Regions from separate parts of the Microbacterium sp. NPDC057407 genome, predicted to be linked through region 2. Evidence: predicted binding sites of a transcription regulator. Region 2 holds the regulator's gene; the other holds the start of a gene.

Region 1 (3,405 bases), on a different contig from region 2:
CCGAGGCATCCCGTCGCTCGCTCCAGACCAATGAGCCGCAGCGCTGCGCAGCCCTGCTCCCCGCGCTGTCGACGGTGCCCGGTCCGATCGCGCTGCTCGAGGTGGGTGCGAGTGCGGGGCTGTGCCTCTACCCCGACCGGTACTCCTACCGCTACAGCGACGGTCGCCGCCTCGACCCGCCCGGCGGGGCCGCGGCGGTGGTGCTCGAGTGCCGTGTGACGGGCTCTCCGCCGCTCGCCCTTCCGGACGTGGTGTGGCGGGCCGGGATCGACCTGGCCCCGCTCGACGCGGGCGACGCCGGCGACCGCCGCTTCTTGACGTCGCTGGTGTGGCCGGGCGAGACGGGCCGGGCGGATCGTGTCGAGGCGGCCCTCGACATCGCCGCCGCGGACCCGCCCCTGATGCTGGCCGGCGACGCGTCCGACCCCGACGTGCTCCGCGACGCCGCGGCGCGCGCACCGGACGGCGTCCGCCTGGTCGTCACCACCCCCGGGGTGCTGCCGCACGTCCCGCGCGCCGGGAGGGAACGGCTGATCGAGGCGCTCTCGGGCCTCGACGCCGTGTGGATCACGATCGACCCGCCCGGACTGCACGGGGCGTGGCATCCGCCCGTCGATCCCGCGACCTGGGGCGGGTTCGTGCTGGGCCGGGACGGCGTGCCGCTCGCGGCGGTCGATCCGCTCGGGGCGTTCGTGGAGTGGCGCGCGGGCGATCGGGCGCACCGGGGTTAGCGTGATCACGTGCCCCTCTCCGACCGCGACCAGGCGATCCTCGCGTTCGAGGCCGAGTGGCGCCGTCACGCGGGGGCGAAGGAAGAGGCGATCCGGTCCGAGCTGGGAATGGCGCCCGCGCGGTACTACCAGCTCCTCGGCCGACTGATCGACACCGCCGAGGCGCAGGCGTACGACCCGATGCTGGTGAAGCGGCTGCGGCGGCTCCGCGACGCGCGCGTGCGAGCTCGGGGCCTTAGCGCCTCCGGTGGCGCCCGCTGAGGTCGTACGGGCGCTCCCGATAACATCGTCTGGTGTCGAAAACGACCTTCCCTCGCGATCGCTTCGACGATCTGCCCGACGCGCATCGCGTCGGCGCCCACCGGGCCGAGAACCCTCGGCTGAAGGCATGGGTGGTGCTGCTGTGGGCGGCGCTGGCCACGATCGTGCTCATCGTGGCGGGGATCTTCGGCACACTGCTGGTGTCGGGACGCATCGAGCTGTTCCCGACCCCCACTCCGACCGTCGCCCCGACTCCGGAGGTCAGCCCCGTGGTCGACACCAGCTATCAGGTGGTGATCCTGAACGCGACGCCCGAGCAGGGCCTGGCGACCCAGATGAAGGACGCGGTGGTCGCGGCGGGCTGGGCCGACGGCGCCGTCCTCCCCAGCGATGCGAGCTCGGACGACTTCCCCGAGACCACCGTGTACTACCTCACCCCCGAAGATGAGGCGGCGGCCGCGGGGCTCGCCGAGGTGATCGGCGGAGCCCGCATCGAGCAGAGCGAGGTCTACCAGCCCGCGGAGGCGGGGACGAAGCAGCTCACGGTCGTCATCGGGCTCGATCGGACGGCTGCCGGGCAGACCCCGACGCCGACCCCCTGAGGGCCGTGCGGGGTCCTCTCGCGGCTCGACCGGACACGCACGAACGGCCCCGTGTTTCCGCCCGGTAAACAGTTGTGTCCCGGCGTGTCAACAAGTGCCGCATCGGGCCTCAGGCTCCCCGAGCGCGTGCATACGATGATCCCAGCCGTACCAGCATCAGGAGATTCGCATGACTCAGGGCACCGTCAAGTGGTTCAACGCCGAGAAGGGCTTCGGCTTCATCACGGCGGAAGGACAGGACGTCTTCGTCCATTACTCGAACATCGACATGTCGGGCTTCCGCGTCCTCGAAGAGGGGCAGACGGTGGAGTTCACCGTCGGCACGGGACAGAAGGGGCCCCAGGCAGAGTCGGTGCGCGTCATCTGATCTTCGCCTGTTCCACGCAGAAACGGGATGCCGCGGCATCCCGTTTCTGCGTGTTTCGGCGCTTCGTCGGGTGGCTTGCACTCCCCAGGGGTGAGTGCCAGAATGGATTAGCACTCCGGTTTGTTGAGTGCTAATCCATAAGCCCCGTCCTGGGAGGACGAAACACACATGGCAAAGATCATCGCTTTCGATGAGGAGGCCCGTCGCGGCCTCGAGCGCGGCCTGAACACCCTGGCCGACGCCGTCAAGGTGACCCTGGGCCCCCGCGGTCGCAACGTCGTTCTCGAGAAGAAGTGGGGCGCACCCACGATCACGAACGACGGTGTCTCGATCGCGAAGGAGATCGAGCTCGACGACCCGTACGAGAAGATCGGCGCGGAGCTCGTCAAGGAGGTCGCGAAGAAGACCGACGACGTCGCCGGTGACGGCACGACGACGGCCACCGTGCTCGCCCAGGCGCTCGTGCGCGAAGGCCTGCGCAACGTGGCGGCCGGCGCCGACCCCATCTCGCTGAAGCGCGGCATCGAGAAGGCCGTCTCGGCCATCACCGCCGAGCTGCTCGAGGGCGCCAAGGAAGTCGAGTCGAAGGACCAGATCGCCGCGACCGCGTCGATCTCGGCCGCAGACCCCGAGATCGGCCAGCTCATCGCCGAGGCCATCGACAAGGTCGGCAAGGAGGGCGTGGTCACGGTCGAGGAGTCGCAGACCTTCGGCACCGAGCTCGAGCTCACCGAGGGCATGCGTTTCGACAAGGGCTACATCAACCCCTACTTCGTCACCGACCCCGAGCGTCAGGAAGCGGTCTTCGAAGACCCGTACATCCTCATCGCCAACCAGAAGATCTCGAACATCAAGGACCTTCTGCCCATCGTCGACAAGGTGATCCAGGACGGCAAGGAGCTCGTCATCATCGCCGAAGACGTCGAGGGCGAGGCGCTGGCGACGCTGGTGCTGAACAAGATCCGCGGCATCTTCAAGTCGGTGGCCGTGAAGGCTCCCGGCTTCGGTGACCGTCGCAAGGCGCAGCTGCAGGACATCGCGATCCTCACCGGTGGCCAGGTCGTCACCGAAGAGGTCGGTCTCAAGCTCGAGAACGCCACGCTCGACCTGCTCGGCCGGGCTCGCAAGGTCATCGTCACGAAGGACGAGACCACGATCGTCGAGGGTGCCGGCGACGGCGCGCAGATCGAGGGTCGCGTCACGCAGATCCGTCGCGAGATCGAGAACACCGACAGCGACTACGACCGCGAGAAGCTCCAGGAGCGCCTCGCCAAGCTCGCCGGCGGCGTCGCCGTCATCAAGGCGGGTGCGGCGACCGAGGTCGAGCTCAAGGAGCGCAAGCACCGCATCGAAGACGCCGTCCGCAACGCCAAGGCGGCTGTCGAAGAGGGCATCGTCCCCGGCGGTGGTGTCGCACTGATCCAGTCCGGCAAGAAGGCGCTCG
Region 2 (3,405 bases):
TGTCGAGCGAGACCGTCCGCCGCGCACGCACGCGCCCCTGCCCCTGGCAGGTCGCGCACGGGTACGGGATCGTGGTGCCGTAACCCTGGCAGACATTGCACGGCTGGTTCGTGATCACGTTGCCGAGAAGGCTGCGGACCTGGCGCTGCACGTGCCCGGTGCCGTGGCAGATGTCGCACGTCACCGGGCTCGTGCCCGGCTGGCAGCACGAACCCTGACAGGTGTCGCACAGGACCGCGGTGTCGACCTCGATGTCGCGGTGGACGCCGAACACGACGTCGCCGAGTTCGAGAGTGACCCGCACGAGGGCGTCCTGCCCGCGCTCTCGGCGGGACCGGGGACGCGCTCCGCGGGAGCCGCCTCCCGCCGCGCCGAAGAACGTCTCGAAGATGTCGTTGAACCCGCCGAAGCCGCCGGCTCCCGCGAATGGACTGTCGCCGCCGCCCATGTCGTAGCGCGCGCGCTGCTCGGGGTCGCTGAGAACGTCGTAGGCGTGCGTGACGAGCTTGAAGCGCTCGGACGCCTCCTCGCCCGGATTCACGTCGGGGTGCAGCTCCCGGGCCAGCTTCCGGTAGGCCTTCTTGATCTCGTCGGTCGAGGCGTCGCGAGAGACACCCAGAACCTCGTAGTGGTCAGCCACATTCGCCTTCCTGCCCGCGTTCCCGCGGGTTCGTTCGTGCGCGCCGCCTCAGCGGCTGCTCTCGTCTTCTTCGAGCATTCGCGTCAGATAGCGCGCGACGGCTCGCACCGCCGCGAGATTCGTCGGATAGTCCATGCGCGTCGGCCCCATCACGCCGACGCGAGCCCGTGACCCGGTCGCGTCGTAATCGCTCGCGACGACGGATGCCTCGGCGAGCCCGAACGGCTCGTTCTCACGCCCGATGCTGGCAGACAGACCCTTCTCGTCGGCCACCATCTCACCCATCAGCCTGAGAATGGTGACCTGCTCCTCGATGGCTTCGAGGAGCGGGTAGATGCTGCCGCGGAAGTCCGCCTCCCGCCGTGCGAGCGTGGCGCTGCCCGCCATCACGAGCCGGTCCTGGCGGAACTCGTCCAGCTCCTCGGCCACCACCCGCGCGATCTCCGTCGTCGCGAGCTCACGCGGCGCCGATGCCGTGGACGCGCGCTCGAGGTGATCCTGAAGCCGCTGGAGACCGTCGCGCACGGAGCGCCCGACCAGGAGCGTGCCGAGTTCGGCGCGAATGCGCGCCAGATCGGCCTCATCGAACTCCTCGCGCACGAACGCCATGCGCTGCGACACGCGTCCCGTGTCGGTGACGACGATCACCAGCATCCGTCCGCCGCCGAGTTGCACGAGCTCCACATGGGTGACGTTCGCGCGGGCGAACGAGGGGTACTGCACGATCGCGACCTGACCGGTCAGCTGCGTGAGAGCACGCACGGTCCGGGCGAGCACGTCATCGAGGTCGCCCGGACCCTCCAGGAACGACGTGATCGCCGTCCGCTGCGCGGCGCTGAGCGGACGCACTTCGGCCAGGTGGTCGACGAAGACGCGGTACCCCTTGTCGGTGGGGACCCGCCCCGACGAGGTGTGGGGGGCGACGATCAGCTCCTCGTCCTCGAGAAGCGCCATGTCGTTGCGGATGGTGGCCGCCGAGACCCCGAAGGCGTGACGCTCGACGATGGCCTTGCTGCCGACGGGCTCACGGGTGTCGACGTAGTCTTCGACGATCGCCCGAAGCACTTGCAGACCGCGCTCGCTGACCATCCCGCCTCCTCACGCCTGCTGGCACTCGCATGACTGGAGTGCCAATTCTACCGGATGAGCCTGGCGACGGCCGGATCCTGCCGCCCGTCAGCGCGCCGCCGCGGCTAGTCCGTGAGGGCGCGGACCACGGCATCCGCCAGCAGTCGACCGCGCCGGGTGAGGACGATGCGCCCGCGGATCGCGGACGGCCCGTCGACGAGTCCGTCGGCGATGAGAGTCGCGACGGCGCTCCGTCCCTCCCCCAGGATCTCGGACACGGGCAGACCTTCGCGGATGCGGGTTCGCAGGAGGATGTTCTCGAGAGCCCGGGCGTCCGCGTCGGGCACTTCCCGTGCGGCGGCGGGCGACTCGCCTCGCGCCAGCCGCTGCGCGTAGGCCGCGGGGTGCTTCACGTTCCAGAAGCGGACGCCGCCGATGTGACTGTGCGCTCCCGGCCCGAATCCCCACCAGTCCGCGCCCTGCCAGTAGGCGAGATTGTGACGCGACCGCTGGTCGTCACCGCGCGCCCAGTTCGAGACCTCGTACCATTCGAATCCCGCGCCGGTCAGCAGTTCGTCGGCGAGCTCGTACATGTCGGCCTGAAGGTCGTCGTCCGGAGCGGGAACCTCGCCGCGGCGGATCTGCCTCGCCAGCTTCGTGCCGTCCTCGATGATGAGGGCGTAAGCCGACACATGGTCGGGCTCGAGGTCGACCGCCGTCCGCAACGACTCCCGCCAATCGTCCAGCGACTCCCCCGGCGCACCGTAGATCAGGTCGACGCTGACATCGAGCCCCGCCCGCCGAGCGGCGGCGACGGCGGTCCGCACGTTGGCGGGGTCGTGCGTTCGGTCGAGGGCGGCGAGCACGTGGGGGACGGCGGACTGCATGCCCACCGAGAGGCGCGTGACACCGGATGCCGCGAGCTCGGCCGCAACCGCGTCGGTGACCGTGTCGGGGTTGGCCTCGACGGTGACCTCCGCCCCGTCGACGATCCCGAAGGCGTCGCGGACACCGCCGAGCATGCGGGCGAGGTCGCCCGCGGGCAGCAGGGTCGGGGTTCCGCCGCCGAAGAACACCGTGGCCGCGGGTCGGACGGGACCGATGCCCGAGAGCAGGTCCCGGGCGAAGGACACCTCGTGCAGCAGCGTGTCGGCGTACTCGTCCTGCCGCGCCCCACGGAGCTCGCCGGCGGTGTACGTGTTGAAGTCGCAATAGCCGCAACGGACCCGGCAGAAGGGCACGTGCAGGTAGACGCTGAACGGCGTCGCGGGATCGGCGGCGGTGCCGGCCGGGAACGAGCCGTCGGCGGGGACCGCCTCGCCGAGGGGAAGCGCGGAGCCCATCAGCGGCTCACGCGGGCGTCGTGTAAAGCGGCGAGATCGCGCGGAGATACCGGGTGAAGAGCTCACGACGGCGGCGACGCGTGAGACCGGGCAGCATGCGGTAGAGCAGCGCCGCGGGGGCGTCGAACGCGCGGACGGTGAACCAGACCTCGTCGTTCTCGTTCCACTCCACCATGAACGACTCCTCCCCGCTCACCACCGAATCGCCGACGGTCCCCAGCGCGAACCCGACCCGACGTGGCTCCTCGATGGCGAAGATCACGCGGAGCTCGGCATCCGCCCGCATGCCCTTCACTCGGCCGTCCACCCGGACGGTGGTGCCCGCACCCACATACGGCGTGCCGTCCGCGTCAT

What was found. The regulator HrcA, encoded in region 2, represses chaperone genes, less so after heat shock. The targets are predictions, from matches to a motif close to TTNGCACTCGNNNNNNNCGAGTGCNAA.
Region 1: a site for HrcA is predicted at 2,069-2,095, ahead of groL (chaperonin GroEL). Genes of this name have one in related genera too.

What each region holds. Positions count from the first base shown of each region.
Region 1 is NZ_JBHVCA010000001.1:698,094-701,498, forward strand. It holds gene ACFUTX_RS03375 (DUF2332 domain-containing protein) at 1-731, shown strand, start outside; gene ACFUTX_RS03380 (DUF3263 domain-containing protein) at 741-992, shown strand; gene ACFUTX_RS03385 (LytR C-terminal domain-containing protein) at 1,025-1,594, shown strand; gene ACFUTX_RS03390 (cold-shock protein) at 1,764-1,961, shown strand; gene groL (chaperonin GroEL) at 2,130-3,405, shown strand, end outside.
Region 2 is NZ_JBHVCA010000002.1:496,222-499,626, forward strand. It holds gene dnaJ (molecular chaperone DnaJ) at 1-640, opposite strand, end outside; gene hrcA (heat-inducible transcriptional repressor HrcA) at 689-1,729, opposite strand; gene hemW (radical SAM family heme chaperone HemW) at 1,834-3,051, opposite strand; gene ACFUTX_RS07265 (DUF1990 family protein) at 3,059-3,405, opposite strand, start outside.